DNA from 2 places in the Clostridioides sp. ES-S-0108-01 genome. Region 1 is predicted to be linked to the other one. Evidence: riboswitches for the same ligand, from Rfam matches in the RefSeq annotation. Region 1 holds a riboswitch; the other holds the start of a gene.
The links. A riboswitch is a leader RNA that binds a small molecule or an ion and turns the genes downstream of it on or off. The one in region 1 is predicted to bind glycine.
Positions count from the first base shown of each region.

Region 1 (21,845 bases):
TTTGTATTTACTATTAACTCTCTATGATTTTCATCTACTTTTACAACTACACCCAAATACTTATATCCTTTTTCCATAGCATGTTTAAAACAGCTCTCTAAATTGATTTTTTTTGACATCTTTTCCCCCTATTATATTTAACTTTTTATATTTATTTATATACATGTATACAATGATTAATTTTCGTATCATAAAAATTAATATTGTATAAAAAATATTCTACCTATTACACTATTTAATTTATTAAAATTTACATTATTAAATATAATTTTAAAATTACAATAGTAAAATACTTAGTTTTTGCCAAACGTCAAAGAATATTTATCATCTATATATATACCTATACAGTTCTCCATTTTGTAACAAAAAACAAAATTTATATTACGCTTTTTATAGAATATATGTATTTAACATAAAATATTATCTTTATAATTATATACTCTTTTAAATATTTCAAATTAATTTTCATAATATAAGAAATTATACAATATCTTATACAAATACAGAGAATAAAAAATGGATTTAATTAATCATATAATTTCTTGAAATCTAATATGAATAAAATTAAATCCATTGCAATCAATTTTAAATTATGCATTTGATTTTTTTACTATAAAAGGAATAGTTATAATTGTACCTATCAAAGCATCTACCATATCAATCATAGTATCTTCTAGTCCACCAGCTTGTGTAGTAGTGCCAATAAAAGTATCCATTAAAAATTCACCTATTTCCCACAAACTAGCTACTCCCATACTAAACATAAATACAAATATAACTAAGAATATTTTGCTCATTTTGCTTATATCTTTTTGTATATAAAAATATCTAATCATAGAAAATGCTACAATACTAGATATTACACCTGACCATAAATGTAAAAAATCATCGTAATAATTTATATCATAAAAATTAAAACAAGTCCCTAACAATGATGAAAACATTATAAATAAGGCAAGAACTAGATATAGTTCTTTACCTAAAAGTCTTTCATTATGCTTATTTAAAAATCTAAGTATAAAAGTACCAATTAAGCTGATTGCTACTAATCCTACACTTCCAAATTCTCTATTCATAATAAAAAATATAGCACAGAAAACATATACTATATATAATAATATAGTTATTGGTTTTAAAAGTTTATTCATACACACTTTACCTTTCTAAAACAATTCTATAATAACTTAGGATTAACATCATTATCACCATGTCCATAAAGCTTTAACGGCTTAAGAGCTGGTCCTTCAAGTATATTTCCCTTATAATCGAATCTTGAACCATGACATGGACAATCCCATGTTTTTTCTTCACTATTAAAATTAAGTTCACATCCTAAATGAGTACATGTGGTATCTACAATATAAAAATTTCCACTATCATCCTTATATGCACCATATCTTTTTCCATCAATATTAACAATCTTTCCTTCTCCATTGTTCTTAGGCATATCTCCACTACCTATTTTTAATTTTCCACTTACATAATTTATTGCTACATTTGCATTTTCCTTTATAAAATCTTTTGAAAAGTAACTACCTAATCTTGATGGATTAAAAGTATCTTTATAATCAGAATTATTATTTACTATCAAATCTTTTATTATTATTCCTGCAGCAGTTCCATTAGTAATTCCCCATTTAGAGAACCCTGTAGCTACATAAATATTGTCTTCTCTTTTATTGATATAACCTATATAAGGAACATTATCAAAACTCATATTATCTTGAGCTGACCATTTGCACTTAAAATCTTTTACCTTAAAAACCTTTTTTCCATAATGCTTCAAGTCATTAAATATTTCTTTCTCAGTTCCTCCTTGACCAACTTTATGGTCTCCTCCTCCAAAAATTAGTAAGTTCTCATTTCCATCATTATATTGTCTAAAAGTTATGGATGGGTCATCTATACTTATAAACATACCATCTGGTAATTTATTTTCTAAAACTGCTGCCATTAAGTAAGCACGTTCTGCATATTCTTTTGCAAAATAAAAATTCAACCCATCATACCATGGACTATGAGATGAAATTATAACATTTTCAGCTTCTATTATATTATTTTCTCTTGTCTTAACTCTACATATTTTTCCTTTTTCTAAATCTACTACTGGTGTCTCTTCATATATTTTTACACCTAAATGTACTGCTATTTCTGCTAATCCATCAATATACTTCTTTGGATTAAATTGACCTTGATTAGTGAAACTAATAGCTCCCTTTATGTCTAATGGAATATCTGATATAGTTTCATGATACTCACAATCTACTCCTATTTTCTTGCATGTACGATATTCATCCTTTATGTCTTTTATAGTTTCTTCTTTTTCTGTAAATACAAAAGATGGTTCTCTTTTAAAATCACATTTGATATTATTCTCTTTTATTATTTGCTCAATTAAGTTTAGAGCTTCATTATTTGCATTATAATATGATTTTGCTTTATCTAATCCATATTTTTTCTCTATCTTAGAATAAAATATGTCATGTTGACAAGTTACCTTACCAGTATTTCTTCCTGAAGTTCCATATCCTATTTTATCAGCTTCAACGAGTGCTACTTTTTTACCCTCTTTTGCTAATAAATATGCAGTTGTCAATCCAGTTATTCCTCCACCTACTATAAGACACTCTACTTTTATATTTTCGCCTAACTTTTTATATTCCTTTGGATTTGAATTTAAAAACCAATATGATTCGTTCATTTAAAATACTCCTTTACATATTAAATAATAATAGTTTTCCCATCATATGGTTTATTTATTATAAATAATGTAAAAATAAATACATTACTTAATCATAAACAATATACTTAAATAGATATAATAAATTTATTAATCATATATACTAACTGAATTTTAAAATGTTATTTTAATAAAATATTATAATTGCTAAGTATCTTAAATTATTATGCTAGATAAAACACCAACAGCAAAAACAGAAACTGTAAATATCCCAAAATACATATATAAAATCTTTAAATTACAACAGACATGTGATTAAAACGTATTATATATAGATTAATATCTCCTTTTCAAAAATTAGAAAATGGGGTACATTGAAAAAGAAATTAGTGACTATAAATACCGGTACTAAAACTTATATGCTCACAAACCGAGAAAAATTAGGATTGAAGTATCAAAAAAATCATTTAAATAAACTTGGTACAAAAATTGAATCAAAAATATAAAAAAGTGAACTTTGCATATAAAGTTCACTTTTTATATAAATTTTTATCTTATAATAACTCAGTAATATATTAATTTTTGTAAAACTTTTTTAATTGTTGAATAATTTTTATTAACTATACCCTTTGATTTAATGGCTTTTTAAGTAATGCTAGAAGCATCATCCCAACTATAGCACCTATAGTTATAGCTAATATATATGCAAGTGGATGAGTAACTACTGGTATAACAAATACTCCTCCATGAGGTGCACGAAGAGCTGTATTAAACAACATACTAAGTGCTCCTGCTATTGCTGAACCTCCAACACAAGCTGGTATAACATGAAGCGGGTCTCCAGCGGCAAATGGTATTGCTCCCTCAGTAACAAATGATAATCCCATTACATAATTAACTTTACCAGAATCTCTTTCTTCTTTTGTAAATCTATTCTTAAAAAATGTAGTTGCAAGAGCTATAGCAAGTGGCGGAACCATACCACCAGCCATTACTGCTGCCATTATTTCAAACTGCCCTGACTCAAGTGATGCAACCCCAAACACATATGCTGCTTTATTTACAGGTCCACCCATATCCACAGCCATCATTCCACCTAAAACTAATCCTAAAACTATTTTTGAAGTTCCTCCTAAACCATTTAAAAATCCAACCATTGCATTATTAATAGCTGTAACTGGAGGTATTACTAAAAATGTCATTATAATACCCATCAAAAGTGTTCCAAATAGAGGGTATAATAACACTGGTTTTATTCCTTCCAATGAAGTTGGTAATACACTAAATAGTTTCTTAAGCCCTTCTACTAAATAGCCTGCTATAAAACCTGCAAGTAATGCACCTAAAAAACCTGAACCACCATCACCTGCAAGAGCTCCTCCTACAAATCCTACGACAAATGCTGGTCTATCAGATATAGAATATGCTATATATCCAGCAAGTACAGGTAACATAAATCCAAAAGCTTTATCTCCTATTCCTTTAAAAAATGCTGCTGTAGGTGTATTTGAACCAAAATTTGAAGTGTTAATAGAATAGTCATCAAGTAAAAATGCTATAGCTATAAGTATCCCTCCACCAATAACAAACGGTAGCATATTAGATACGCCATTCATTAAGTGTTTATATACTTTTCTAAATCCACTTTCACTTTCTTCATTTGATTCGGTGTGACTTCCTTCTCCTCCATGATAAATTGGAGCATCTCCATTTACAGCTTTATCTATAAGTTCCTCTGCTTTGTGTATGCCATCAGCGACCTTAGTTTTTATGACCTTTTTCCCATTGAATCTAGCCATCTCAACATTTTTATCTGCTGCTACTATTATACATGTTGCATTTTCTATTTCATCTTTTGTAAGCTTATTTTTAACACCTGCTGAACCATTAGTTTCTACCTTTATTGATACCCCTTTATTTTCGGCAATTTTATTTAAACTTTCAGCTGCCATAAATGTATGTGCTATTCCAGTTGGACATGCTGTTACTGCTAAGACTTGAGGATACTTATTAATATCATTCTCTTTAGCATCTACTATATTTTTCTCACCAATTTTTTCATCTTGATATTCTTCACTAAATTTTTCTCTTTCCTTTTTATCTATTATTTCCTTAAATTCTTTTTCAGAATTTGAATTTATTAGTTTCTTTCTAAAGTCTTCATCCATAAGTATCGTAGATAATCTTGATAACACTTCAAGATGAGTATTGTTAGCTCCATCTGGTGCAGCTATCATAAAAAATAGATTTGATAAGCTTCCGTCAAATGATTCATAATCTATACCTTCTTTTGACACTGCTGCTGCTATACAAGCTTTAGTAACTGATGAATTTTTAGCATGAGGTATAGCTACACCTTCTCCAATTCCTGTTGTACTCATTTCTTCACGAGCCAAAATTGCTTTTTTATAGTTTTCTTTATCATTTAAATTTCCACTATTTGCAACCAAATCTACTAATTCTTCTATTGCTTCTGACTTGGTTTTTGACTTTAAATTTAACTTAATTGATTTTTCATCTAATAAATCTATAATTTTCATAAATACTAATTACCTTTCTATATATTTTTTAATATTCTAAAACTTGTTTACAGATATTTCATTTACCAATTTATCAATGTACTCTCTTTTGGTTAAGTCATACGAAAAAGCAGTTGCACTACCTGAAGCTGTTCCCAATTTAAGAGCATAGTCATATTTACCAGTATTTAAATATCCAGATATAAACCCTGCTACCATTGAATCCCCTGCTCCTACAGAGTTTTTTACTTTTCCTTTAGGAACATCACTTATAAGTACTTCACCTTCCTCTGTAATCAATACTGCTCCGTCTTTACCCATTGATACTAAAACATTTATGGCTCCCATTGCCTTTAATTTTTTAGCATATTTTACTATGTCTTCGATTGAATTTAATTTAACACCAAACATTTCTTCTAATTCGTTGTTATTAGGCTTAATTAGAAAAGGTTTATATTTTAAAACATTAAGAAGAAGATTTTTAGTTGCATCTACTACAACTTTTATATTCTTTTCTTCTAATCTAGATATTATATTTTCATATAGTTTTTCATCTAGAGTAAATGGTATACTTCCTGCCAATATTAAAATATCATCTTGATTTAGCTTATCAAGTTTTTTGTATAAAATATCAATGTCTTCATCACCTATATTTGGACCTTGCCCATTAATTTCAGTTTCCTCTGACTCTTTTATTTTTACATTTATCCTTGAAAAACCATTTTTTAATTTTATGAAGTCTGTCTTCAATTTTTTTTCTTCTAAGATTCTTATTATATATTCTCCAGTAAAACCACTTATAAAACCTAAAGATGTGTTATCATTTCCAAGTTCTTTAAGTATACGAGATACATTTATACCTTTTCCTCCTGGATAAACGTATTCTTCATTTACACGATTTGTACTTCCTGTCTTCAGTTCATCTAGTTTAACTATATAATCTATTGATGGATTTAATGTTACCGTATAAATCATCTTGCCACCTCTTTTTTATTTATTTATCTTATGCTTATATCTTAACTCCATATTAATATCCTTGAAAGTCAAAAAATTTCTCTTAATTAAAAGAGAAATTTATCGTTTTTATCTTATTTAGTTTTATATTATCCAAATTTATAAGTGTATATACAGTACTATATATTATAATATACCTCTATTTAAATAGACTTACAAACTTTTCAAAACTGCTATTTTCACATATACTTATAACTTTTGCTATAGAATCTACTCTCTTATATATATTTGAAAATATGACTTCATAATCTAATATTTTATCCTTATCAAGTGCTAACATTATTATTAAACGAACATCTGATATTTCCCAAGAAATAGGTTTCTTCAATATACCAATTGCTATTTTATTATCAAAAATCTTTCCAATAGCTCCATGTGGTATAGTTACCATATTTCCTATTTCTGTTGTTGCTATTTTTTCTCTCTCAAAGTAAGAGTTTTTCATAGCCTCATCTATACAGCCATGTTGTACAAGTTTACTCGCCATAAAATCTATAACTTCTTCTTTTCTTTTAAAATCCAAATCAGTAAAAAACAGTTCACTATCAAACAGATTTTTTATATCTAAATCTAGATATATATTTCCTGTTTTTATATACTTTTCGATTAATTTAACTTCTTTGTCACTTAAAATTGGAGATATATTTATTACTGGTATATCGCCTATTTCAATAGGAACAGTAGATATTACAAAATCAACATCTATAACTTTTATATATTCAGCTAAGTATGAAGGAATAATCTTTAATATTTCTAATTTTTCCTTAAATATATTCTCTAACTTAGCTTTTATTAACATTGATGTGCCTATACCTGAAGTACAAACTATTATGGTTTTAAAAACCTTATCTCTATTATTATAAGATGCTCTTTCAACAGCTCCGCCTATATGTAGAGCTATGTTTGCAACTTCATCCTCATTGATTTCTATATTTAAATCTTTTTCTATTGTTTTTTTAGCTATACTAGCTAATTCAAAAGCAAATGGATATTTTATTTTTATATCTTGAGCCATTATAGGTGATTGATTTATGCCTAGCTTTATTTTTTTACATAAGCTACTAATATGTTTATATAAAAATTCCTCAAATACCTTATCATTACTTATATCTATTGATGTAGCTAATTTTAAATTTTTACAAAACATTTTTATTGAGTTTACTATAATTTCTTTGTTTTGTTCATTTTCTAGAATTGAGCTTCTCTTATTTTTATAATTCTCTACATAATTCGCTATAAATTCCTGTTCATCATATTTATGTCTGCTTAACATAACTAATATATTATTTAACACATTTTTAAATTCTATATCAGTTAATACCAATCCATTTTCATTTAATATGTCTAATAATATTTTTTTTATTATTAATTTTTTTTCCTTTATATCATCATTTAAAAAATCATTTAAACTCAGCTGATTATCTCTCTTATTGCTTAAGTCAACTATACAATTTAATATCTTATCTTCACTTTCTGAAACACATATACCTTGTTTATGCTTAGATTTAACTGAGATTGAATACTTTTTTAATATTCTTTTTACTTTTTTTAAATCATTTTTTACTGTCGAAACACTTACATACATAGAATCGGCTAAATCTTCAAGTTTTATAGTATTTTTTTCTTCATTACTCAAGGTTAATATTTTTCTGATTATATATTCTACTCTATCTACATCATCATAGAGATTGCTATTTAGAGTTACCTCATCAAAACTTCCCTCTAGTTTATAACCAACTCCTCTTATTGACAAGATTTTACCATTTCTAAGTTGTTTATTAATATCCTTTATTTCATTTTGTATAGTTTTTGAAGAGCATCCTATCTCTTGACTTAAGACAAGACCACTAATCGTATCTTTTGAATTTAACAGTATTTTTATTATATTTATCTGTCTTGCTGTTATATTTAAACTCATAAAATCACCTTTTATTCTAGATATTGATTTCTTAATTTTTTTATTTCTTCTTTATCTAAATTAAATTCTCCATATAAAGATGCTTCTACACCATTGTATTCTTCATCAATTCTTCTAAAAGCAGTTTTCATATATTCTTCATTTACACCAAATATATAATTTAAATTTTCTTTTGGAATTCCCTTAAATTCAGGTTTATATTCTATAAATCTCTTTATCTACAAAATCATTACTTTTTAGATAATCTTTCATTATGTTCTCTCTTGATACCCCTAAAATCATAAGAATTATAGCACTCCCTACACCAGTTGTTCTATCCTTACCAGCAGTACAATGGTTTAATATCGGTAAATTAGTATAGTCTCTTAGAACCAAAACTCCCTTCTGATTCCTCCAACTCTCTCATAGCTAGAATCCTTATGTTTTTTATATTTGATATTACTGTTGATGGATGTTTACGAGCTTCTTCATCACTTCTACCATCTTCTGATTTATTACCACCTAAAGCTCTAAAATTTTTCATCTTACCACCTCTTAAAAGCTATCTATTATACTTTTCTTAAACATCGATAAATTAATTTTATCACAATTTTATGTTCTTTATTTAAAATATTTTTTAGTGTTTGGTTAGTAGTTGTAAAATGTAAAAGTATATCTTTATTCAAAATTAACCTAAATTTTACATAATTTATTTACTTTGTGGAAGCTTTATAGTTTATAATCAATATACAGTAGTATATTTTATGTAAAAAAGACCATATTTAGAATAATGTCAAATACATTGGAGGTTTTATATTATGGACATTCAAAAGCAAAAGAATTTTATAATTAAATTTACATATGTAGTTTTAATAGCAAGTATTATATATATTGTATTAAAATTCTTATTACCATTGTTAATGCCTTTTGTAATCAGTTTTATCATTGCATCCATCTTAAGACCTATTATAAGACTTATTACACATAATACAAATTTAAATCGTACATTTATTTCTGTAGTAATACTTTTAGCCTTTTATGGACTGTGTATATTTTTATTAGTTAGTTTTGGTGTGAAGATATTTGCAAGTGTAAGTGACATGTTTTTTAGGCTTCCTGATATATATAAGTCAAGTATACAACCAACACTAAACACTTTATTTTCAAAGATAGATGCTAGTACACCTAATGTTAACCTAGCATTAATACTTGGTTGGGACAATATAAGCCAATCTATGATGTCCTTAGTAGCTTCTGTTTCAACAAATGCACTCAATGCTATTGCTAGTATTGCAAGCAAAACACCTGCGTTTATGTTAAAACTTATTATTACTTTAATTGCTTCTTTTTTCTTTAGTTTTGACTATCAAAAAATAGTAAACTTTCTCTTAAAACAGTTTCCAGAAAAAAGTCAATTTATGATAATAAATATAAAAAATAGCAGTATTAATGCTCTTTTAAAACTACTAAAAGCCTACGCAATACTACTATCAGTAACATTTATAGAGCTCCTTATTGGACTTAACCTCCTAAAAGTCGAAAATGCATTTATTATAGCTGTCATCATAGCACTTGTTGATATTTTGCCAGTCTTAGGGACAGGAAGTATTTTGACACCTTGGATGATTATCTCACTTATTAATGGAAATATTCACTTAACGATAGGACTTTTAATACTATACATAATTATAACCGTTGTTAGGCAAATATTAGAACCAAAAGTAGTAGGACACCAAATTGGTCTATATCCTCTAATAACCTTAATGTGTATGTTTGTTGGAGCTCAACTGTTTGGAATAGCCGGATTATTTGGATTCCCTATCGCAGCTACAATCATAAAAAATTTACACGATAATGGTATTATTACTGCATTTAAATAGTTTAACATTTTTATTTAAATTTAAAATAGGCTGTCTCAAAATAGAGATAAGCCTCTTTTTCATTGTGAAATGATGAAAATACATTTGATTTTATACAAAAAGAGTGCCTCATAAACTAAAAAGTCCATTCTGAGACGCTCCCTTTTTTCTACTCTGCACAAATAATATCAATCATTTCTTTATATTCATTTTCATTATTTAAAACATCTATACTTTTAAATTTTTCTTTTATTTTTCCTTCAATTTTTAAAGTTAGCTTTTGAATAATAGACCTCTTTACCAAATAATAATTGTAATACATTTGAAATCCATACATTTCTCATAGCTTGCATAATATCACCTATAGGTAAATCATCATCAAATTTTCTAACATCTCTAATAAACTGTTTTGTTATATCTAAAAATTTTTTTCTATCATCTATATCCATTTTTTCTAACTTAAAAATATTTTCTTTTTCTAATGTCTTTTGTAAGAAAATCTCGCCTTTTTTTACCCACATTTTTCTCAATACAGAGTCATTTGGATACCTTTCTAAATGAACTGATATTGTATTTATCAATTTATCTAATTCTTTTTCACTCTTTTTTGGTGAATCCCTACTATATGTTTCTATGTTCTCCAATAATTCAACACTTGAATTATTCCATGTATTTTCACACTTTTTACAATAGTATTCAAATATATCACTTAAATCCATTTAACAGCCCTACTTTCATGCCTAAATTATACACTATATTATATCAGTACATATAATTGATATACAGTTGAAGTTATAATTGATATAATAATAACTTTAAAATTATTTATTTTTTAGTTTAGCTAGTGCTTCTGCAAATGGATTATTAAATGTTTCTTGATTTTTCTTTTGATTTTTTAAATATTGATTAACATCTTTTTTTGATGCCTTCTTTTTTTCTTCTTGCTTCCTCTTGTTAAAAGAAGACAGCTTTTCTCTGTACCCACAACTACAAGTGAAGATTCTTCCCTCACCTTCTCCACGAAGTTCTAATTTTTTATGACAGTTAGGACACCTTGAATTAGTTACTTGTGATATAGTTTTTCTAGTGTTACACTCTCTATCTTCACAAATCAACATTTTACCTTTTTTACCATTTACTTCTAACATAAATTTACCACACTCTGGACATCTATTCTTAGTTAAGTTATCATGTTTAAATTTATTATCACTATTTTTTACTTCTAGTACGATATCTTTTGAATAATCTTTCATGTCATTTATAAATGTATTTTTACTAAGTTTTCCTTTTGAAATATCCAATAATTTCTTTTCCCATGAAGCTGTAAGTTCTGGTGTCTTCAAATCTACTGGAACTAAATCTAATAATTGTTTCCCTTTTGATGTTATATATATATCTTTATTTTTCTTTTCCATTAAAAATGAATTGAATAATTTTTCTATTATATCTGCTCTTGTAGCAACTGTCCCAAGACCATTTTTCTCCATAGCTGTCAATAACGTACCCTCATTTAAGTATGGTGGTGGATTTGTTTTCCCTGAAGTTATCTTTAATTCCTTAACTTTAAGTACATCTTTTTCTAAAATATTTGGTATACTTTCATACTCATCTCCATCTTCAATATCTTTGTAAATTTCCTTCCAACCTAAATTTATTACTTTATTTCCCTTAGCCTTAAATATTTCGCCTCCTACAGTTGCATTTATAGTTGTCTGTTCATATTCAAAAGGAGGAGATAGTACTGCTAAAAATCTTTTTACTACAAGATTATATATTTTTCGTTCTTTGTCACTAAAATCACTCATAAATACCTTCTGCTCTGTTGGTATTATTGCATGATGGTCTGTTACCTTTGAATTGTCTACAAATGATTTATTAGCTGTAATATTGTTTTTTAATAATTTACTACAAATCCTTGAATAATCACTAATATTTACAGCTTTTATTCTATCTTTTAATGTTCCAACAATATCTGATGTTAAATATCTAGAATCAGTTCTAGGATAAGTAAGTACTTTATGATGCTCATACAGTTTTTGCATTATAGATAGAGTTTCTTTTGCTGAAAATCCAAACATTTTATTTGCATCTCTTTGTAATTCTGTTAAATCATAAAGTGCAGGTGAATATTTTTTCTTATATGACTTGTTTACTTCAGATATTTTTATGTCTACACCTTTTACTTTTTTTAATGTAGAGTCTATCTTTTCTTTACTAAAAGTTGAAGAGTTATTGTTTTTATCATTCCAAATAAATTTTATATCTGAATTTCCCTTTGTAGCAATTAACTCCAATCCATAATACTCTTTAGGTTTGAAATTTCTTATTTCCTCTTCTCTCTTAAGTAACATTGCAAGAGTAGGAGTTTGAACCCTTCCACAAGAAAGTTGTGCATTGTACTTTGTCGTCAAAGCCCTAGTTGCATTTATTCCAATAATCCAATCAGCCTCTGCTCGTGCTACTGCTGAATAATATAAATTTTCATATTCTTTTCCATTTTTTAATTTTGCAAATCCTTCTTTTATTGCCTTGTCTGTACTCGAAGAAATCCAAAGACGCTTTAGAGGTTTTTTTACTTGTGACTTTTCTATTATCCACCTTGCCACAAGTTCTCCTTCACGACCTGCATCTGTTGCTATGACTATTTCATCTATATCATTTCTATTCATTTGAGCTTTAACTGTATTAAACTGCTTTCCACTCTTTTTTATCACAACAGTCTTCAGGTGCTTAGGAAGTATTGGCAAGTCTTCTAAACTCCATGATTTGTATCTTTCTCCATAACTTTCAGGGTCAGCAAGTGTAACCAAATGACCTAGAGCCCAGGTTACCACATACCTTGAACCCTCTATATATCCATTTTTTTCATTTTTTGACCCTAAAACTTTTGCTATATCTCTTCCAACAGAAGGTTTTTCTGCCAGTACTAATACTTTTCCCATCTAAAAATACTTCCTTTCCTTATACTTAATCTAATATTACGCTTAAAATCTAAATAAATAGAACTTTTCTTAATATCGTAACTATAATATTACCATAATTTAATCATATCTAATTAATTATTTAAGATTTTCTTATTTTTTATTTAAAACTTATTTTTTATCTAATTTGTATGCCTATTACAGAATTTATTTTCACGTACATTACTTAACCTTATAAATTTATAATTCGTAAATATGATTACATTTTTATATTTTTTCTTTGTTTTTTATTTTTTGGTTGACAAAATATAAAAACTTATATTAATATTATTAATACAATAAGCTATGACAAATCAATATCCGGTTAAGATTTTATAGAAGAGTTGCTATATAGCACACCGAAGGAGTAACACTCTCAGGTACTTTTTAAAGTAGGACTGTAAAATTTACGGAACTCTGGAGAGACCCATTATGGGCGCCGAAGGGGCAAGGCTTTTATGCTCAATCTCTCAGGCAAAAGGACAGGGATTATCTACCAAAAATAGTATTTACTAATACTTTTATTTTGGTTGCTAATTAGTGTATATCCAGAGCTGAATCTTTTTTAGATTTAGCTTTTTTTATTACACTAGAAATTATTAATAAATTATACTTATTTCCTGTCAATTACTTCATTAAAAATTCTATTGATTATGTAAAGCAAAAAATGAGGGGGTGTTTTTATGAATCTAATTGATATTTTAAACAAAGTTGATGCTTTTATTTGGGGACCACCCCTACTAGTACTACTAGTTGGTACTGGTATACTACTTACCGCTAAACTTGGAGTTGTACAAATAGCTAAACTTCCAAGGGCTCTTAAGTTAATATTCTCTGCGGAAAACAAAGGTAGTGGTGATGTTTCAAGTTTTGCAGCCTTATGTACTGCTCTAGCTGCTACAGTTGGTACTGGTAATATTGTTGGTGTTGCTACAGCTATCAAAGCTGGTGGACCTGGTGCACTTTTTTGGATGTGGATAGCAGCATTCTTTGGAATGGCTACTAAGTATTCAGAAGGTGTTCTTGCAATAAAATACAGAACTAAAGATAAAAATGGTCAAGTTTCTGGTGGACCAATGTACTACATAGTAAATGGTATGGGGGAAAAATGGAGACCTCTTGCAATATTTTTCGCTATAAGTGGTATACTAGTTGCACTTTTAGGAATAGGAACTTTTACTCAAGTAAATTCAATAACAGATGCGATAAATAATAGCTTTGGAATAGACCCTAGAATTACAGGTGTTATATTAGCAGTATTTGTAGCTTTGGTTGTATTTGGAGGTCTTAAAAGTATATCTAATGTAGCTACTAAAATAGTACCTTTTATGGCAGTTATATATGTCGTAATCTGTGGAATCATTTTAATATCTTTTTGGAATAAAATTCCTGAAACTTTTATGTTAATAATCAAAAGTGCATTTACACCTACTGCTGCTACTGGTGGTTTTCTGGGGGCAACTATGTCACTGGCAATTAGGAATGGTATAGCTCGTGGTGTATTTTCAAATGAATCTGGTCTAGGTAGTGCTCCAATAGCTGCAGCTGCTGCTAAAACTGAATGGCCAGCAGAACAAGGTCTTATATCTATGACGGGTACTTTTATAGATACTATTATAATTTGTACTCTTACTGGATTCTCTCTTGTTATTTCAGGAGTATGGTGTTCAGACCTAAATGGAGCTGTTATGACACAAGCGGCTTTTAACGGAGCAATTCCTACATTTGGACCAATATTACTTACAGTTAGTTTGACATTATTTGCATTTACTACCATTTTAGGATGGAGTTATTATGGAGAAAGATGTTTTGAATTTCTGTTTGGTGTAAAAGGTATGAATGGATATAGAACTGTATTTGTAGCTATGGTGCTATTAGGTGCATTCTTAAAATTAGAAGTTGTTTGGATAATTGCTGATATTGTAAATGGACTTATGGCAATACCTAATCTGATAGCTTTACTTGCATTATCACCTATAATAGTATCTGAAACTAAAAAATACTTTGAACATATAAACTCTCCAGAAAATCAAATAAATAAAAATGTATAAATAAAAAGTATAGAATTCCAAGTCAATTTTATATGACTTTGGAATTCTATATTCTTTTGAAAAAGTATAATAAATATATCTACAGAAATATAGTAATTGAAATAAATAGTACATATATTTTAATTACTATTTTCAATGAAAATTATTTAGATTAAAATTTTATTTCTTCTGGGTATTTCCATGATTTAAATTCATCGACATCTACTACTTCAAGCTCTTTGAACTGGTTTAAAACTAAAGACCTATAGTATATTTCTGCTACCTCTTCTACATATCTTGATTTTAATAATGCTTCCTCTAAATCATTACCTACAGTTGTAAGTCCATGTTTCTCTAGTAAACATGCATCTGTATCTAGCAATAGTTTTGAAACACTCTTAGCTAGTTTTAAAGTTCCCGGTCTTTCATACGGAGCAATATCTACATAACCACCATAATTAACTGATTCATATACAATTGGTATAATTGGTTTCTTTGCTACTGAAAATGCTGTTGCATATAAAGAATGAGTATGTGATATAGCATTTACATTTTCCCTTACTTTGTATATTTCAATATGCATCAACACCTCACTACTTGGTTTAATACCTTTTTCAACTTCTATTACATTTCCATCCAAATCTAATACACAAATATGCTCAACTTTTAATTCTTCTCTTCCTACACCTGAGGGTGTTATAAGTATATATCCAGTCTCTTTATCTCTAATACTAAAATTACCAGCTTTTTCTTTACATAAACCATAACGCTCTGCTTTAATTGCTATTTCCACAACTTTGACCTTTAAAGATTCTAGCATAATTCACCTCCAGATAATCATTTTTGACCATAGTATGCATTTTTTCCATGCTTTCTTGAAAAATGCTTATTCATAAGCACTTTATCCATAATATTATCAGGACTCATTAGCTCTGTATAATAAGCCATCTTTGCAACTTCTTCTAAAACTACTGCATTATGCACAGCTTCATTTGCATCTTTTCCCCATGTAAAAGGTCCATGGTCATTCACAATTATTCCTGGACAATGAATTGGATTTCTTCCCATAAATTCTTCAACAATTACATTTCCAGTTTCCTTTTCGTATTCACTGCAAATTTCTTCTCTAGTCATTTTTCTGGTACATGGTATACTTCCATAAAAATAATCTGCATGAGTAGTCCCACAAGATGGTATAGGCTTTCCTATTTGAGCCCAGATTGTCGCCCAACTTGAATGTGTATGTACTATTCCCCCTAACTCTTCAAACTCTTTATATAAGACTAGATGAGTTGGAGTATCCGAAGAAGGTCTTAATTTACCATCAACTACATTTCCTTCTAAATCAACTACAACCATATCCTCTACAGTCATACTACTATACTCTACCCCACTTGGTTTTATCACTACTAATCCTTTTTCTCTATCTATCCCACTTACATTTCCCCAAGTATAAGTAATTAGTCTTTTCTTAGGTAATTCTAAATTTGCTTTTAATACCTCTTCTTTTAAATTTTCTAACACTTTTCTTCCTCCTATATTTTATTTGAGAAAATTATTTTTATTTTTCCTAATATTGTAATTATAAAATTTAATTGTTTTTTAATTTGTCTGTTAAATTTTTATATTTCTACTAGGATTTTATTAAAATTAATCTCTCTCTTGCTCATTTTACTTAAAAAGTCACCAACTTCATTAAGACCTATTTTATGTGAAATCATGGGTTTAAAAACAATATCACCTTTTCCCATAAAATCCAATGTTGCAGTCCATGCTCTTCCAGGATAAGGGCTTGTATATGAATTCCAAGAACCTTTCAAAGTAAGTTCACCACGTAATATACACTCAGTAGCTTCTACACTAAGTGGTAATTCTGTGTGTGATATACCTACAAACACTATATTACCTCTCTTTTTTGCTACAAGTAGAGATTGTTCTTGTGTAAATCTACTACCAGCAGTCTCTATTACAATATCAGCACCACCATTTGTTATTTTTTTTATTTCTTTAATTATATTTACTTCTTTTGAATTCAATGTATAATTTGCTCCTAGAGATTTAGAAAGTTCTAACTTTTCATTAAAAATATCAACAGCTACAATCTTAGATGCACCAAATACCTTTGCCCATTGTATAGTAAACTGACCTATTGGACCACACCCTAACACAACTACACTATCTCCTACTTTAATGTCAGACTTTGAAATCCCATGATAAGCTATAGTTGCTGGTTCAATTCCAGCAGCAGTTTCATAGTCCAATGTATCTGGTAGTTTTAAAATATGTTCTTCTGGAACTTTTACATACTCTGCCAATGCTCCATTTACTCTTGTTCCAATTATATTGTAATCATCACACAAGCCAAAATTACCTTCATTACAATAATCACATTCTCCACAAGGTACTAATGGTGCAACAGCTACTCTATCTCCTACATTAATATGTTTTACTTTTTCTCCAATTTTAACAACTTCACCAGAAAATTCATGACCTAAAATTAATGGATATGCTGTATTTCCACTCAGACCACTTACCATAGACCTAGGTAAATCTGAACCACATATTCCAACATACTTTACATTTACAAGCACTTCTGTATTTGTTATTTCTGGTATATCTACCATTTCATATCTGACATCACCTACATTATACAATACTGATGCTCTCATTTTATTCTCCATATAAATATCTCCTTTCATGCTATATACTTCTATATAGCAATATCTATGCCATACAAAAGATAAATAGTGTATTCAGATAAATGCCTTATATACAAAGTCTTTTGCCAAGAGAGATTACATTTTATAAAATCAAATTACATTACTGTATAAATATAAAAGAGTATGTTTTCAGGTTATACAGAAAAACTCAACTATAAAAATACACAAATTATAATTACAAATATTATCTAAATAAAAAGAAGTCTATATTTCATTTAAATATTTCTCAGGTATTATCTGATACTTATATAAAATCAATTATAAACTCCTTTAGTTATTCCTATTTATTTTTATAAATTTAAACTGCTACAGGCTCTTCTTCTACATTTTTAAGTGCTTGTTTTTCTAGATAATCAAGAATACTTGCTTTATTCTTTCTAAATAATGCCCACAGAACAAAGTAAATTACAACTGCAAGACCTATATAAATTGGATTTGCACTTAGAAATGCAAAGAAAACTAATCCCATCAAAGGTTTTCCTAGTATATTAAAACTTGTTATTAACATTGCTCCTGCTGGTATAGCTACACCTATATTTGTAGCCATATCTGTAAATAATGGTGCTGTAGATGTACAAATATATAATCCTAGTCCAAACCAAATTATACCTGAAACTAGTACTTTTGGTATATTACCATTATGTATAGCAACTAAACCTTGCACCATATATGGAATTGCTAATAAATCTACAACTGGTAATACTTTATTACCAGGAAGTACCATAGCTATTACAAGCATTATTGGAATTAATATAAGACCCGATATTAGAGTTGCAGGTTCACCATATCCAACAGCATCATTTACTGCTATGTACCACTCACGATTTCCAGCTTTTTGCATAATCTTTCTAGCAGATTCTGTTATAGGTGCAAATGCTTGAGCAAACATACTTGCTACTTTAGGGAAAATTGCCATAACAGCACTTGTAGATATACCTACTTTCATTATTTCTCCCCAAGCTTCCATAGTAGTTATCCTTGTCATATTACCTAATATACCTATAAACATCCCTAAAAAAAGCCCTAAAGTAATTGGTTCACCTAAGAATCCTAATTTCTTCTCTAATTCTTTAGGATTTAATTTTATTTTATTTAGCCCCAATTTATTGTATATAGGGTCTGCAAATACTGCAAACACAGAAGCCTCAACATTATGCATGGCTATTATCGTACAATTAGGGTACCTATAATAGCTAGACCATCTCTTTGCAACTAGCTCTGATATTAACAAACTATATAAGTTTAATAAAACCATACATGCTATACCTAAAGGAAAATTTCCTGTTACTCCTATGACCATTGCTCCCCATACCATATAAGAATAATTATTCCATAAATCTGATGGTTGGAATACATCTGTCCATTTTATTAAAAATAAAATGGTTTGTAATAATATCCCCAGACCTAAATATATCATACCTGCACTTGTTGAAAATGCAACCAATGATGTGGCTTGCCAGCCAACATCAAAAACTGGTAGATTTACTCCTGTACTATCAACCATCCTATTGATAACTGGTGTTATTATTGGTGTAAATGAATTTAGAATCAGTGTAAAACCTTGTAAAGCAACGCCTGCATACACAGCAGAAAGAAACGATTTCTTAGTAGTTACTTTAAATATCTTTGCTATTATGAATATTATAATTGGAACTATAATTGCAGAACCAAATGTATCAATTATGGATTTCATAAATTCTAACATCTTTTATCCTCCTATTTATAAATATTTATAAGATTAATTTAATACTTCTTAAATAACTATTTTTATTATTTTTTAATTTATGACAACATATAAAAAATGTTTTCTTCATAAATATTTAGTTAATATTAGCTTATTATAGTATCTAAATCAATAATTTAAATACTATAATTCACACCTCCAAAGCTTACTTGTCTATCCCTTCAATAACAGTTAAAACTTCTTCAAAGAATGCCTCTTCTCCTATACCCGTTAAGCAAGCAAATGCATTTATAGTTGGTATTCCATAATCTCCCGTTTGAAGTGGACTAGTAAATGTTATAAAATCAAATCTTCCTGATTGTGCTAAATTCAGTGCTTCTGTTGGTCTAGCTTCTGTTGTAGTGATAGAAATTCCCTTATTTCCTAATACTTCTTTTAATTTACCTGCTACCATTGATGATGTAACTGTTCCTGAACCACAAACTGATAATACATTAAATTGTTTCATAATAATTTCCTCCTAATTTTATACTCTAAATTTTTATTTTATATAGATTAAACCTATCTATAAAATAATACTTACTTTGATTGTTTAAATTTTAATTTTTTATTTCTAAGATTGTCTACATTAAATTTCTATAAAATCCAATAATTTAGCTACATCTTCCTTTGTCGATGCATTTTTTATATTTTTTAAAAGCTTTATATTTTGAAAAACTGACATTAAATCTTTTAACAGTTTTACTTGTGAATCTGGATTCTTTACTGCTAATAAAAATACAAGTTCTACATCAAGTCTATCTTTTGGGTCTATCATTGAATTAAACTTTACGGGTTTTTTCAATATGCCCACAGCTACATTAGATTCATTTACATGTTTTGAATCTGTATGTGGAATAGCAACACACATTTCGCCAATATCTAGACCTGTTGGTAATGTCTTTTCTCTTTCCAATACAGCATTTATGTATGTGTCTTTTACATATTCTTTTTGATACATTATATTTCCTAATTCTTCAATAACACTTTCATAATCATTAGATTCTAAACCTAATGATATTAAATCTACATTCATTACTCTGACTCCTCTCAATTTTTTTGCTATGGCTATAGATGTTTAAATTTATCAAATATAATTTTCTTAAAATCATCTTTATTAAAACACTTATTGGCATTGTTCATAAATTCTTCATCTTTTAATATCTCAAGAACATTTTTAACAACCTCTTTATCATTAGCCTGAAAAACTGGCATAAATATGAAATTTACATTGCCTACACCCCAGTCAATAGGATTCTTTAGTTTGACAAAAACAAATCTTGTACTATTTACAGTAGAAGAATCTCCATGAGGCACACCTATAGCTCCTTTAGAATATGTTGGAAGCATCTCTTCTCTATGTAAAACAGAGTCTAAGTAATCTTTTTCTACATATTCTTTATTTATAAGAATTGAACATACATATTCTAATAAATCCTTTTTAAAGTATATATCTGGTTCAAAAATCACTAAATCCTCATCAAGCATTCTTTCATACGATTTAATTAGTTTGTCATCTTGTTGTTTTGATTTTAATAGATAGATATCCAAATTTTTAAAAAGTTCTTTATTATATGGTATAAAATTTATACCTGGTATCTTAGGATTTATTGTCCCAACAATAGCTAATATATTATTTGTATCCTTTAAATTTTCAATTTTATAAAATAGATTTTCATCCAATGCACTCATTTGATAGCATTTAGTATTATCATACTTTTCTTCTAATGTTTTACTTATGTACTTAGCAGTTCCTTCTCCAGTAAGACATAAGGTTACAATTGCATTTGATTTGTCTATGTGTTTTTCCAATTCATAGTTATATCCCATCCTATCTTTTAACAAAGAAAAAAACATTTCATCCAGCTCTTCATCTCCCATAGAAACTTTTCTAGTTGCTTCTAGTGCCATCAAGAGGTCTACTCTATCAATAGTTTTAGTATTTATGTTAGTTCTCTTATTTACTATTTGCCCTATGTTTGTAAGTGAACCAATGTCGACCAAAAATAATATGCCTTTGCCTTGGTCTATTATTTTTGACAATTCTACTGCTTTATTGTATATATTTATTGGTTTTTCATCTAAAGGCATATCTATAGCTACAGGAAATTTTACGCCTAAAAGTTCTTTAACTACATTTACAGTCTCTGTAGCTATACGTCCATGAGAAATTATTATTAACCCTACTTTATCTTTTTTTACTTCATTTTTTAGAGCTGACTTTATATATAGCGTTATAAATCCAATTTCATCATCTGGAATTTTAATACCAATCGATTCCTCAATTTTTATTGCAAAACTTTTACCAATCTCATATTCTTTTGAAAAGTCAATCTTTATTTTTTCTAAATTTACATTTATTATCTTTTGATTTAGTTTAATTCTTTTTATAGCTTCTTCTAAGTGTATCGCTAGATATTTAAACATATTTTTATTTACTTCT
Region 1 covers NZ_JADGMN010000001.1:166,631-188,475, reverse strand. Annotated here, with positions in the region: gene IR152_RS00895 (hypothetical protein) at 1-119, opposite strand, end outside; gene IR152_RS00890 (hypothetical protein) at 591-1,148, opposite strand; gene IR152_RS00885 (FAD-dependent oxidoreductase) at 1,175-2,701, opposite strand; gene IR152_RS00880 (PTS fructose transporter subunit IIABC) at 3,301-5,220, opposite strand; gene pfkB (1-phosphofructokinase) at 5,257-6,174, opposite strand; gene IR152_RS00870 (BglG family transcription antiterminator) at 6,353-8,131, opposite strand; gene IR152_RS19885 (tyrosine-protein phosphatase) at 8,143-8,310, opposite strand; gene IR152_RS19880 (tyrosine-protein phosphatase) at 8,327-8,506, opposite strand; gene IR152_RS00860 (hypothetical protein) at 8,484-8,654, opposite strand; gene ytvI (sporulation integral membrane protein YtvI) at 8,929-9,990, shown strand; gene IR152_RS00850 (hypothetical protein) at 10,230-10,688, opposite strand; gene IR152_RS00845 (DNA topoisomerase III) at 10,791-12,911, opposite strand; glycine riboswitch at 13,337-13,425, shown strand; gene IR152_RS00840 (alanine/glycine:cation symporter family protein) at 13,613-14,980, shown strand; gene IR152_RS00835 (class II aldolase/adducin family protein) at 15,132-15,779, opposite strand; gene araD (L-ribulose-5-phosphate 4-epimerase) at 15,797-16,483, opposite strand; gene IR152_RS00825 (galactitol-1-phosphate 5-dehydrogenase) at 16,582-17,640, opposite strand; gene IR152_RS00820 (PTS galactitol transporter subunit IIC) at 17,978-19,384, opposite strand; gene IR152_RS00815 (PTS sugar transporter subunit IIB) at 19,569-19,871, opposite strand; gene IR152_RS00810 (PTS sugar transporter subunit IIA) at 19,992-20,438, opposite strand; gene IR152_RS00805 (sigma 54-interacting transcriptional regulator) at 20,471-21,845, opposite strand, start outside.

Region 2 (10,777 bases), on a different contig from region 1:
ACATGACGCTTTTGAAAGCATAAATGTAGATGTTGACGCATTTGGTATATTTTTAAATACAATACCATTTAGATTTTATAACATATTAATATTAGTGTTTATTGTATTATCAGCATTATTATTAAAAGAATTTGGACCAATGAGAAAAGCAGAGATAAAATCTAGAAGTAGAAAAATTGGTACAGACCTTGATGAAGGTGTAGAAGAATTAGATGATTTAGCTCCAAAAAATGGAGTAAGATTGAGTGTATGGAATGCTATAATCCCGATAGGCACATTAATAATAGTTGCATTAACATCATTCTATTATAGTGGATATACATCTATAATGGGAGGGGAGAATAAGGCTCTTATACAGTTATTTACGAATTCGCCGTATTCATTTGAAGCAATAAAAGAAGCATTTAGTGCATCTGATGCATCTAGAGCATTATTCCAGTCTGCACTTGTTGCAAGTTTGGTTGCTATTATAATGGCTGTAGTCAAAAAGATTTTTACAATATCAGAGGCAATTGATGTTTGGATAGATGGAATGAAAAGTTTAGTAATCACTGGTGTAATATTAATACTTGCATGGTCATTGAGTTCAGTAATAAAAGAGTTAGGTACAGCTAAATTTTTAATACACTTATTATCAGGTTCATTACCTCCATTTTTATTGCCAAGTTTAATATTTGGTTTAGGAGCAATAATATCATTTGCTACTGGAACAGCTTATGGAACAATGGGTATACTTATGCCACTTGCAATACCACTAGCATACTCACTAAATCCTGATATGTCTTATGTAATAGTAAGTACAAGTGCAGTTTTAACAGGTGCAATATTTGGAGACCATTGTTCTCCTATTTCAGATACAACAATACTTTCTTCAATGGGAGCTGGTTGTAATCATATAGACCATGTTAATACTCAAATACCGTATGCTATATTTACAGCAGTAATTACCGTTGTATTTGGATACATACCAGCTGGATTTGGATTGCCAATATATATAGTGTTGCCAGTGGCTATAGTTGCTATATTTGTAGGTATTCAAATAATTGGTAAGAGAGTAGATGAAGCAGAAATTGAACTTGTAGAATAAGGATATAAATAAATTTAACCTTTTATTATGATTGTTTTATTAGTTTATAGATAATTTTAAAAAGTTATTGAAAAGAATAGCGAAATATAGTAAAATAAAAGAGTAATAAGCGGATGTGGCGGAATTGGCAGACGCACTAGACTTAGGATCTAGCGCCGTTGGCGTGGGGGTTCGACTCCCTTCATCCGCATTTTACAGTACTTAGTTGTACTGGAAAAAACTGGGGTTGCTGGCTTTCGGAGTGGGCTATCCCGTTTTTATTTTTTGATAGATAAGTTAAATACAATATGAATATATTTATAAAATATTTTACTAATAAATACAAAAAAGCACATTAAGTGCTTTTTTTGTTGTCTAAAAATATATTTATAAAATTGCAAACGATTCTATTGTTTGTATGAATATATCTTTAACATAATATAGTAAATTACAATATAACTTTACTTTTAGTGTTTTGTATGACATATTAATAATAAATTAAATAAATATATTATTTTACATTAATATATAACATATATGTATAAAAGTTAATAATATAAAAGTAATATAATTGATAATAAAAACTTAACAAAAAAAATAATACATAAAAAAAAATAAATATAATGTGTTGACATTTAATTGAAATATTCATACAATAAAAATGAAAATAAATATTTCCAAATGAGATTAGCGAGAGAGACCTTTATATAAAAAGGCGCCGAAGAAGAAATTTAAGAAATGCCAATTCTTAGAGAAACTTTCAGGCAAAGATATCGCTAGTTGATGGGACTCTGGAAAGACTTAGGTTAATATACTATAAGTCACCGAAGAAGCAAAATAATATTAAATTATTAAATCTTTCAGGTATACAAACAGGGATATATAGGCTAGGATTATTTTCCATGCTAATATATCTTTTTTTTATGAAAAAGTATAGGACATAATATCGAAATTGCTTAAATATAGTGGGTCTAATTTTATAGGGAGGGTTATATATGAATGAATTGAAAAGAGTGACTTTGTATAATATACACAAAGAGCTTGGAGCAAAACTTGTTGAGTTTGCTGGTTGGGAAATGCCTTTGGAATATAAGGGAATAAATAAAGAGCATGAAATGATTAGAAAAAGTGCAGGTATCTTTGATGTATCTCATATGGGAGAGGTACAAATAAAAGGTGTAGATTCAGAAAAATTTATACAAAATTTAGTTACAAATGATATAAGCACATTAAAGGTAAATGACATTATATATACACCTATGTGTTATGAAAACGGAGGAGTAGTTGATGATTTATTAATATATAAATTTGGTGAAGAAGATTATTTATTAGTAATAAATGCAGGGAATATAGATAAAGATGTGGCATGGATAATAAAACAAAGTAAAGGTTACAATGTAGATATAAAAAATGTTTCTAATGAAGTTAGTCAACTGGCAGTTCAAGGGCCTAAAGCAGAAGAAATTCTTCAAAAAATCACAGACATAGATTTAAAATCAATAAAATTTTATAAGTCAATTCCATCAACAAAAATATGTGGTTTAACTTGTTTAGTTTCAAGAACAGGATATACTGGAGAAGATGGATTTGAGATATATTGTAAAAATGAACATACAGAAACAATTTGGAATGAAGTTTTAAAAGCTGGAGGAGAAGATATATGTCCTGCTGGTTTAGGTTGTAGAGATACTTTAAGATTTGAAGCAGCTCTACCTCTATATGGTCATGAAATAAGTGAACATATATCTCCAATTGAAGGAGGCTTATCCATTTTTGTAAAAACAAACAAGGAAAACTTTATTGGAAAAACAATTTTATCAGAAGAAAAAGAAAATGGAGCTAAAAGAAAATTAGTAGGATTTGAAATGCAAGGCAAAGGGATGCCTAGAAATAGATACGATATAAAGGTTGGTGAAAAAATAGTAGGTTTTGTAACAACAGGATGTGCATCTCCAACGACAGGAAAGATTTTAGGCATGGGAATTATAGATTCTAAGTATGCAAAAGTAGGAAATGAAATAGGTATAGTAATCAGAAAAAAAGTTGTTCCTGCTACGATAGTTAAGAAGCCTTTTTATAAAAAGCAATATAAAAAAGATAATACTGTATTAAATGAAGAAAATAAATTTTCATATATACCTGCCATAAGTGAAGATAAATCAAAAATGTTAAAGGTAGTAGGATTAAATTCAGTTGATGAATTATTTTCAGATATACCAGATGAAATAAAATTAAAAAGAGATTTAAACTTGGAAAGTGGAAAATCTGAATTAGAGGTAAGTAAAATAGTAAAAAGGCTGTCAGAAGAAAATTTAAGTTTAGAAGACTTAACTTGTTTTCTTGGAGCTGGTGCATATGACCATTATATACCGTCAATTATAAAACATATAACTTCAAGGTCTGAATTTTATACATCATATACTCCATATCAAGCTGAAATAAGTCAAGGGACTTTACAAGTAGTGTTTGAGTTCCAATCTATGATTGCAGAAATTACTGGAATGGAAATTGCAAATGCATCAATGTATGATGGAGCAACTGCTGCAATAGAAGCATGCATAATGGCTATGAATCAGACCAGAAAAAGTAAAATAGTAGTATCAAAAACTACACATCCTGAAACTTTATCAGTACTTAAGACTTATCTACAATACAAAGATTGTGAAATAGTAGAAATTGATTTTTGTAATGAATATGGAACTACGGATATAGAAAAATTAAGGGCTTCAGTAGATAAAGATACAGCATGTGTTCTTATACAGACTCCTAACTTCTTTGGTATTATTGAAGAGATGGAAGAAATAGAAAAGATAACCCATGAAAATAAGGCTATGTTAATTATGAGTGTTGACCCAATATCATTGGGTGTTTTAAAGACACCAGGTGAGATAGGAGCAGATATTGTTGTTGGAGAAGCTCAATCACTAGGAAATCCTCTTAACTTTGGAGGACCTTATGTAGGATTTTTCGCTAGTAAATCTAAGTATACTAGAAAAATGCCAGGAAGAATAGTTGGGCAAAGCTTAGATACAGAAGGAAAAACTGCATATGTGCTAACTTTACAAACTAGAGAACAACATGTAAGAAGAGAAAAAGCAACTTCTAATATATGCTCAAATCAAGCTTTAAATGCTCTTGTAGCTTCAATATACATGGCTACTATGGGGAGAGAAGGATTTAAAGAGGTTGGAATGCAATCTATGAAAAAAGCACATTATACTTATAATAAACTTATACAAACAGGAAAATATAAGCCAATATTTAAAGGTAAATTTTTCAAAGAATTTACTGTGCAAGGAAATCTTAATATAGAAACTATAAATAATAAACTTTTAGAAGAAAATATATTAGGTGGTTATAATTTAGAACACAATTACCCAGAATTAAAAATTTCAACTTTACTTTGTGTGACTGAGAAAAGAAGCAAAGAAGAAATAGATAAGTTAGTTGGAATAATGGAGGGATTATAAATGAAAGAATATAATAGTTTGTTGATAGATATATCTAAAAAAGGTAGAAAAGCATATTCGCTTCCAAAGTTAGATGTAGACGATATAAAAGTAGAAGATATGATTGACCAAAGTATGGTTAGACAAAGTGAATTGAATTTGCCAGAAGTTAGCGAATTAGAATTAATTAGACATTATACCCTATTATCAAATAAAAACTTTGGAGTTGACACAGGTTTTTATCCTTTAGGTTCTTGTACTATGAAATATAACCCTAAAATAAATGAAGATATGGCAGCACTTCCAAACTTTACTGCAATGCATCCATACCAATCTTCATACACAGCACAAGGTTCTCTTTCTTTAATGTATGACTTGTCAAATAGACTTGCAGAAATTACAGGTATGGATGAAGTCACACTACAACCTTCAGCAGGTTCACATGGTGAATTTACAGGTCTTATGATTATAAAAGCATATCATGAAAACAGAGGAGACCATAAGAGAAACAAAGTAATAATTCCTGATTCTGCACATGGAACAAACCCAGCAAGTGCAGCTATGGCAAACTTTGATGTGATTCAGATAGCATCTGATAAAAATGGAGCTATAGACATAAATGCGTTAAAAGCAGTTTTAAGTGATGAAGTAGCAGCTCTTATGCTTACTAATCCAAGTACTCTTGGATTGTTTGAAAAAAATATAAAAGAGATAGCAAGTCTTGTACATGAAGCAGGAGGACTCTTATACTATGATGGTGCAAATATGAATGCCATTATGGGGATAACAAGACCTGGAGATATGGGATTTGATGTAGTGCATCTTAATCTTCATAAGACTTTTTCTACTCCTCATGGAGGAGGGGGTCCAGGAGCTGGTCCTGTTGGAGTCAAAAAAGAATTGGTACCTTTTTTACCAATACCAGTAATTGAAAAACAAGAAGATAAGTATGTATTAAATTATGATAGAGAAAAATCTATTGGAAAAATTAAAAACTTCTATGGTAACTTTGGAGTGCTTGTAAGAGCTTACACATATATATTAACTATGGGAAGAGATGGGCTTAAAGAGGCTAGTGAAATGGCAGTTTTAAATGCAAATTATATCAAAGAGAGTATAAAAGATGACTATATATTACCAATAGATACCTTATGTAAACATGAGTTTGTATTAGGTGGGTTACCAAGAGGAGAGGCAAATATAAAAACTATAGATATAGCAAAGAGATTACTGGATTATGGATATCATCCTCCAACAATGTATTTTCCTCTTATCATAAATGAGGCACTTATGATAGAGCCTACAGAAAGTGAGAGCATAGAGACATTAGATAGTTTTATAGAAGCTATGAAAAATGTTGCTAAGGAGGCAAAAGAAGAACCGGAACTATTGAAAACTGCTCCACACAATACTTTAGTTAAGAGAGTGGATGATGCAAGGGCAGTAAAGAAACCTATACTTACATGGTCGCAAAGATAAATAATTAAAAATAGAGATTATAAATATAAAGGAATTTGTATTTATAATAAAAAGCTATCTAACTTAATATAGTTTAGATAGCTTTTTTGTATATATATAATATTTACTACTGAAGTTTTAAATTATATTAGTGCTTATATAAGAATATTAATATGATGATTATTATACCATTATTCATAAAAATTATAGAAATTTATTTTGATACAACTTTTTACTCTTTTGGTTTAAGAGAAACTTAACTAAAATATATCGAAATTTATAAAAATTTAGGAAATCTTAAGAATTATATTATTAAAATCTTTAGATTTATATTTTATTATATAAACTATAGAATAATAAAATATAAAAATTGGGAGTTTTATAATATATTTGTAAATTTAAGTATAAAAAGCGTTAAGTTGAAAGGAGTAGAATATGGATAGTGCTAATTTAAAAAGTTATAATTGTGATATAAATATGGGATTAAGCAGTGGGCAACTTCAAAGTAGGATAGATGATAATTTAATTAATGTATTTGATAATGGAAAAACTAAAACATATAAACAAATTTTTAAAGATAATGTATTTACACTTTTTAATCTTATAAATATTGTTTTAGTTTGTCTATTGGTATCAGTTGGCTCTTTTAAAAATACTTTATTTATATTTATTGCTGTAATTAATACTATTATAGGAGTAATTCAAGAAATAAGAGCCAAAAGATTGTTGGACAATCTATCTGTCATAGTTTCAAATAAGGTATCTGTTATAAGGGAAGAAGAGAAAAAAGAGATTGATGTACAAGAATTAGTATTAGATGATATTATGATTTTAAAAACAGGGAATCAAATTTGTGCAGATTCAAAGGTATTAGATGGAAAATTAGAGGTAAATGAGTCTTTAATTACAGGTGAATCTGATATTATTATAAAAAATGAAGGTGATTTCTTATATTCTGGTAGTTTTGTAGTTTCTGGAGAGGCTTTTGTGAGAGTTGAAAATATAGGAAAAGATAACTATGCAAATAAGATAGCTAGTGATGCCAAGATTTCTAGAAAACATAATTCTCAACTTAGAAATTCATTAAATACAATATTAAAAATTGTAGGTATAATAATTATTCCTCTAGGGATTATATTATTTGTAAAACAACATTTTGGAAATGGAGATTCTATAACTACATCTGTAGTAGGTACTGTGGCAGCTGTAAATGGTATGATACCAGAGGGATTGACATTGCTTACAAGTATTGCTCTAGCTGTAGGAACTATAAAGCTTGCAAGTCATAAAACTTTAGTGCAAGAATTATACTGTGTAGAGACTCTTGCTAGAGTTGATACATTATGTCTTGATAAAACAGGCACAATTACAGAAGGTAAAATGCAGGTTGATGATGTAGTAATACTGGATGAAATAGATATTGATGATATAATGGGAAATATATGTAATTCCCTTAAGGATGATAATGCAACAATAAGTGCAATAAGAGATAAATACCGTATTTTAGATACTTATAAAGTTAAAAATTTAATACCATTTTCATCAGAAAGAAAATACAGTGGAGTAGCCTTTGAAGATAAAGGTACATATTTACTAGGGGCATTTGAGTTTGTTTTTAAGGATAAACATAAAGAACTTAAAACAGAGGTTGAAAAATATTCTAAAAAAGGCAATAGGGTAATAGTTTTAGCTCATAGTAATTCTTATATGGAAGAAAATAATATACCTGAAGATATAAAACCACTAGCTTTTATATTAATATTGGACAAAATTAGAGATGAGGCTAAGGAAACTTTAGAATTTTTTTATAATGAAGGCGTAGATATAAAAATTATATCTGGAGACAATCCAGTAACAGTAAGTGAAGTGGCTAGAAAAGCAGGTCTTAAAACGGCTAGTAATTTTATTGATGCAACAACACTTAAAAATGATGATGATATATATGAGGCAGTTGATAAATACAGCGTCTTTGGAAGGGTAAGCCCTCAACAGAAAAAACAAATGATTTTAGCATTAAAAAAACAAAATCATACAGTAGCTATGACTGGAGATGGCGTAAATGATGTTTTAGCACTTAAAGAAGCTGATTGTAGTATAGCTATGGCTTCTGGAAGTGATGTTACTAAAAATGTTTCTAATTTAGTATTGTTGGATTCAAATTTTGCATCAATGCCAAAAGTTGTTATGGAAGGAAGAAAGGTGATTAATAATATTCAAAGAGCATCTTCTTTATTTTTAGTAAAGACAATTTTTTCATTCTTCTTGTCGCTATTAACATTATTTTTCTTTAGTAGACAGTATCCATTCGTGCCTATACAATTATCACTAATTGGAGCTGTAACAGTTGGTATACCGTCATTCTTCTTAGCTCTTGAAGCAAATAAAAGTAGAATTTCAGGAAATTTTTTACTCAATATATTAAAAAATGCATTGCCAGGAGCACTATGTGTGACAGTAAATGTAATTATTGTTTACAATATAGTTGAATACTTAGGTTATAGTTCAAGTGTATTTTCTACTATGTGTGCGATATTAACTGGTGTATGTGGTCTTTTAATATTAAGACAACAATGTCTACCATTTAATAAAGAGAGGTTATTTTTAATTGTAAGTATGACTATTGCATTTGTTATTGGAATTCTATTTTTAGGTGGATTATTCTCATTTGTAGCATTGAGTAGAGAATTAATTCTAATAACTATGGTACTAGCAGTATTAATGCCAATTATGATAAAAGTTATGTTATTCGTGTTGGATGAGATATTAGATACAGTAGCTCCAGATTTAAATTAATTTGTACTGCACCCCAATTGTTGGACCAAAAATCTAACGATGGGGGTGTTTCTATATGGCTAAATATGATTTTAATTTCAAATTAAAAGTAGTTAAGCCCTATTTAAATAGAGAAGGAGGATATGTTTCAATAGCAAAACAATATGGAGTTGTTAACCATTTTTGAATGAACAATAGTACACTTATAGCAACATGAAAACAAAAGTTTTTACATGGTGATGTCGATGACCTGTCTAAAACGAAAGGAAAACCATCAATGAATAAAAATAAAAACACTAAAGAAGAAAAAATCGTCTCTATTTTTGAAGAACATAATGGTAGATATGGCTATTGCCGAATTAAAGTTTCACTAAAAAATAATGGTATAGTTATTAATCAAAAGAATTAAAGAAAAATTCCCTGTTAAATATAGATTTGAATATGAATCTAAAGTTGCATAAATTTAAAAATACAGGAATGAAAATTTCATTCCTGTATAAAGTCTAACTTTTGGGTCTCAGTACACATTTTGAGACAATCCCTTTTATTAGTTATAATTATGTAAATTATTCTATATTAGGTTCTTCGATTAAGTTTCCACATACATATCTATGAATGATATTTCTGTCATCACCAACATAGATAAATCTTTCAAGTCTTTCAAGTATAGAGTAATTGGCATGATTTAAATCTGAATCATCAATAATTAATGCATCAAAATCATAATCTTCTTCAAAGCTACCAACTTTTCCAAAGAAACTTCCTCCACTTTTAGTTGCAATATAAAAAGCTTCAGATAAAGATAAGAAGTTAAGTTCCTTACCAGAGTTCACCCAATATAATTTAGATAACTGTATTGCAGACACTATTGCTTTAAATATTGACAAGGTATGCCCACCGCTTATATCCGAACCAAGGGCTAATTTAATACGATTATCAAGGAATTTTCTAATAGGCATAGCACCACTACCAACATTAAAGTTAGAAGCAGGGCAGTGAACTGCCATAACATTATTTTCCCTCATTAAATCCATTTCTTCTTGAGAACAATGAACACAGTGAGCCATTAAAGTAGGAGTTTGACCAAATAAATTATACATATTATAGGCATCTCCATAAAATTTAGATTTAGGCTCTAAACTTTTAACCCATTCAATTTCATCATAATTCTCAGATAAGTGTGATTGTATAGGCATATTATACTTTAAACATAAATCTCCCAAACCTTTTAAAAGTTCACTCGTACAACTTGGTATGAATCTAGGAGTTATGATTGGTTTTACAATAGACTCTTTATCACTGTATTTATTTATAATTTCTTCTGTATCAGCAATAGATTTATAAGTATTCTCTAGTAAAGCATCAGGGCAATTCATATCCATATTTACTTTACCAATATATGCTCCAATACCAACTTCTTTGAATATATCCATAAGTTTCATAGAAGCTTCTTTATGTACTGTGGCAAATACAGCTGTTCTTGTTGTTCCAGATTTCCAAACTTCTTTTACAAATTTTTTATACATTTTTGTTGCATATTCTATATCTGTATAATTTGATTCTTCTGGAAACACATAAGTTTCAAGCCATGGCAAAAGTTCTTTATCCATAGCTATTCCTAGATTTTTAAATTGAGAAGCATGGCAATGAAGGTCGTTCATACCAGGTATTATAAGTTTATCGGTGTAATCTACTATTTCTAGATTCTTATATTCTTCAGGTATGTCTTTAAAGATTCCTTTTACTTTGCCTTTGTATAGTATAATATAACTATTTTCAAATACTGTGAAGGTGTCTGAAGTTTTTGTGAAAATTATATTCCCTTTTATTGCTTTTAACATATAAGTCTCCTTAGTTTTAGATTTGTTGATTTTAACGTATGTAAGTTATATTTTTGTTTTATAAATTAAACTTTTACCATATCTATTATATCAAATTTGAGTTATAAATACTATTAGAGAATAGTAAACAGCAGTGAAATACAGTTGTTTACTAGCATTTCCTAATATATATTACTGACATTTAAGAAAAA
Region 2 covers NZ_JADGMN010000003.1:19,751-30,527, forward strand. Annotated here, with positions in the region: gene IR152_RS03885 (Na+/H+ antiporter NhaC family protein) at 1-1,087, shown strand, start outside; tRNA gene IR152_RS03890 (tRNA-Leu) at 1,197-1,277, shown strand; glycine riboswitch at 1,748-1,852, shown strand; gene gcvPA (aminomethyl-transferring glycine dehydrogenase subunit GcvPA) at 2,062-4,536, shown strand; gene gcvPB (aminomethyl-transferring glycine dehydrogenase subunit GcvPB) at 4,537-5,994, shown strand; gene IR152_RS03910 (HAD-IC family P-type ATPase) at 6,409-8,766, shown strand; gene IR152_RS19915 (IS3 family transposase) at 9,023-9,154, shown strand; gene IR152_RS03925 (amidohydrolase family protein) at 9,312-10,586, opposite strand.
Region 2: linked by a shared signal. The riboswitch ahead of gcvPA (aminomethyl-transferring glycine dehydrogenase subunit GcvPA) and the one ahead of IR152_RS00840 (alanine/glycine:cation symporter family protein) in region 1 are both predicted to bind glycine.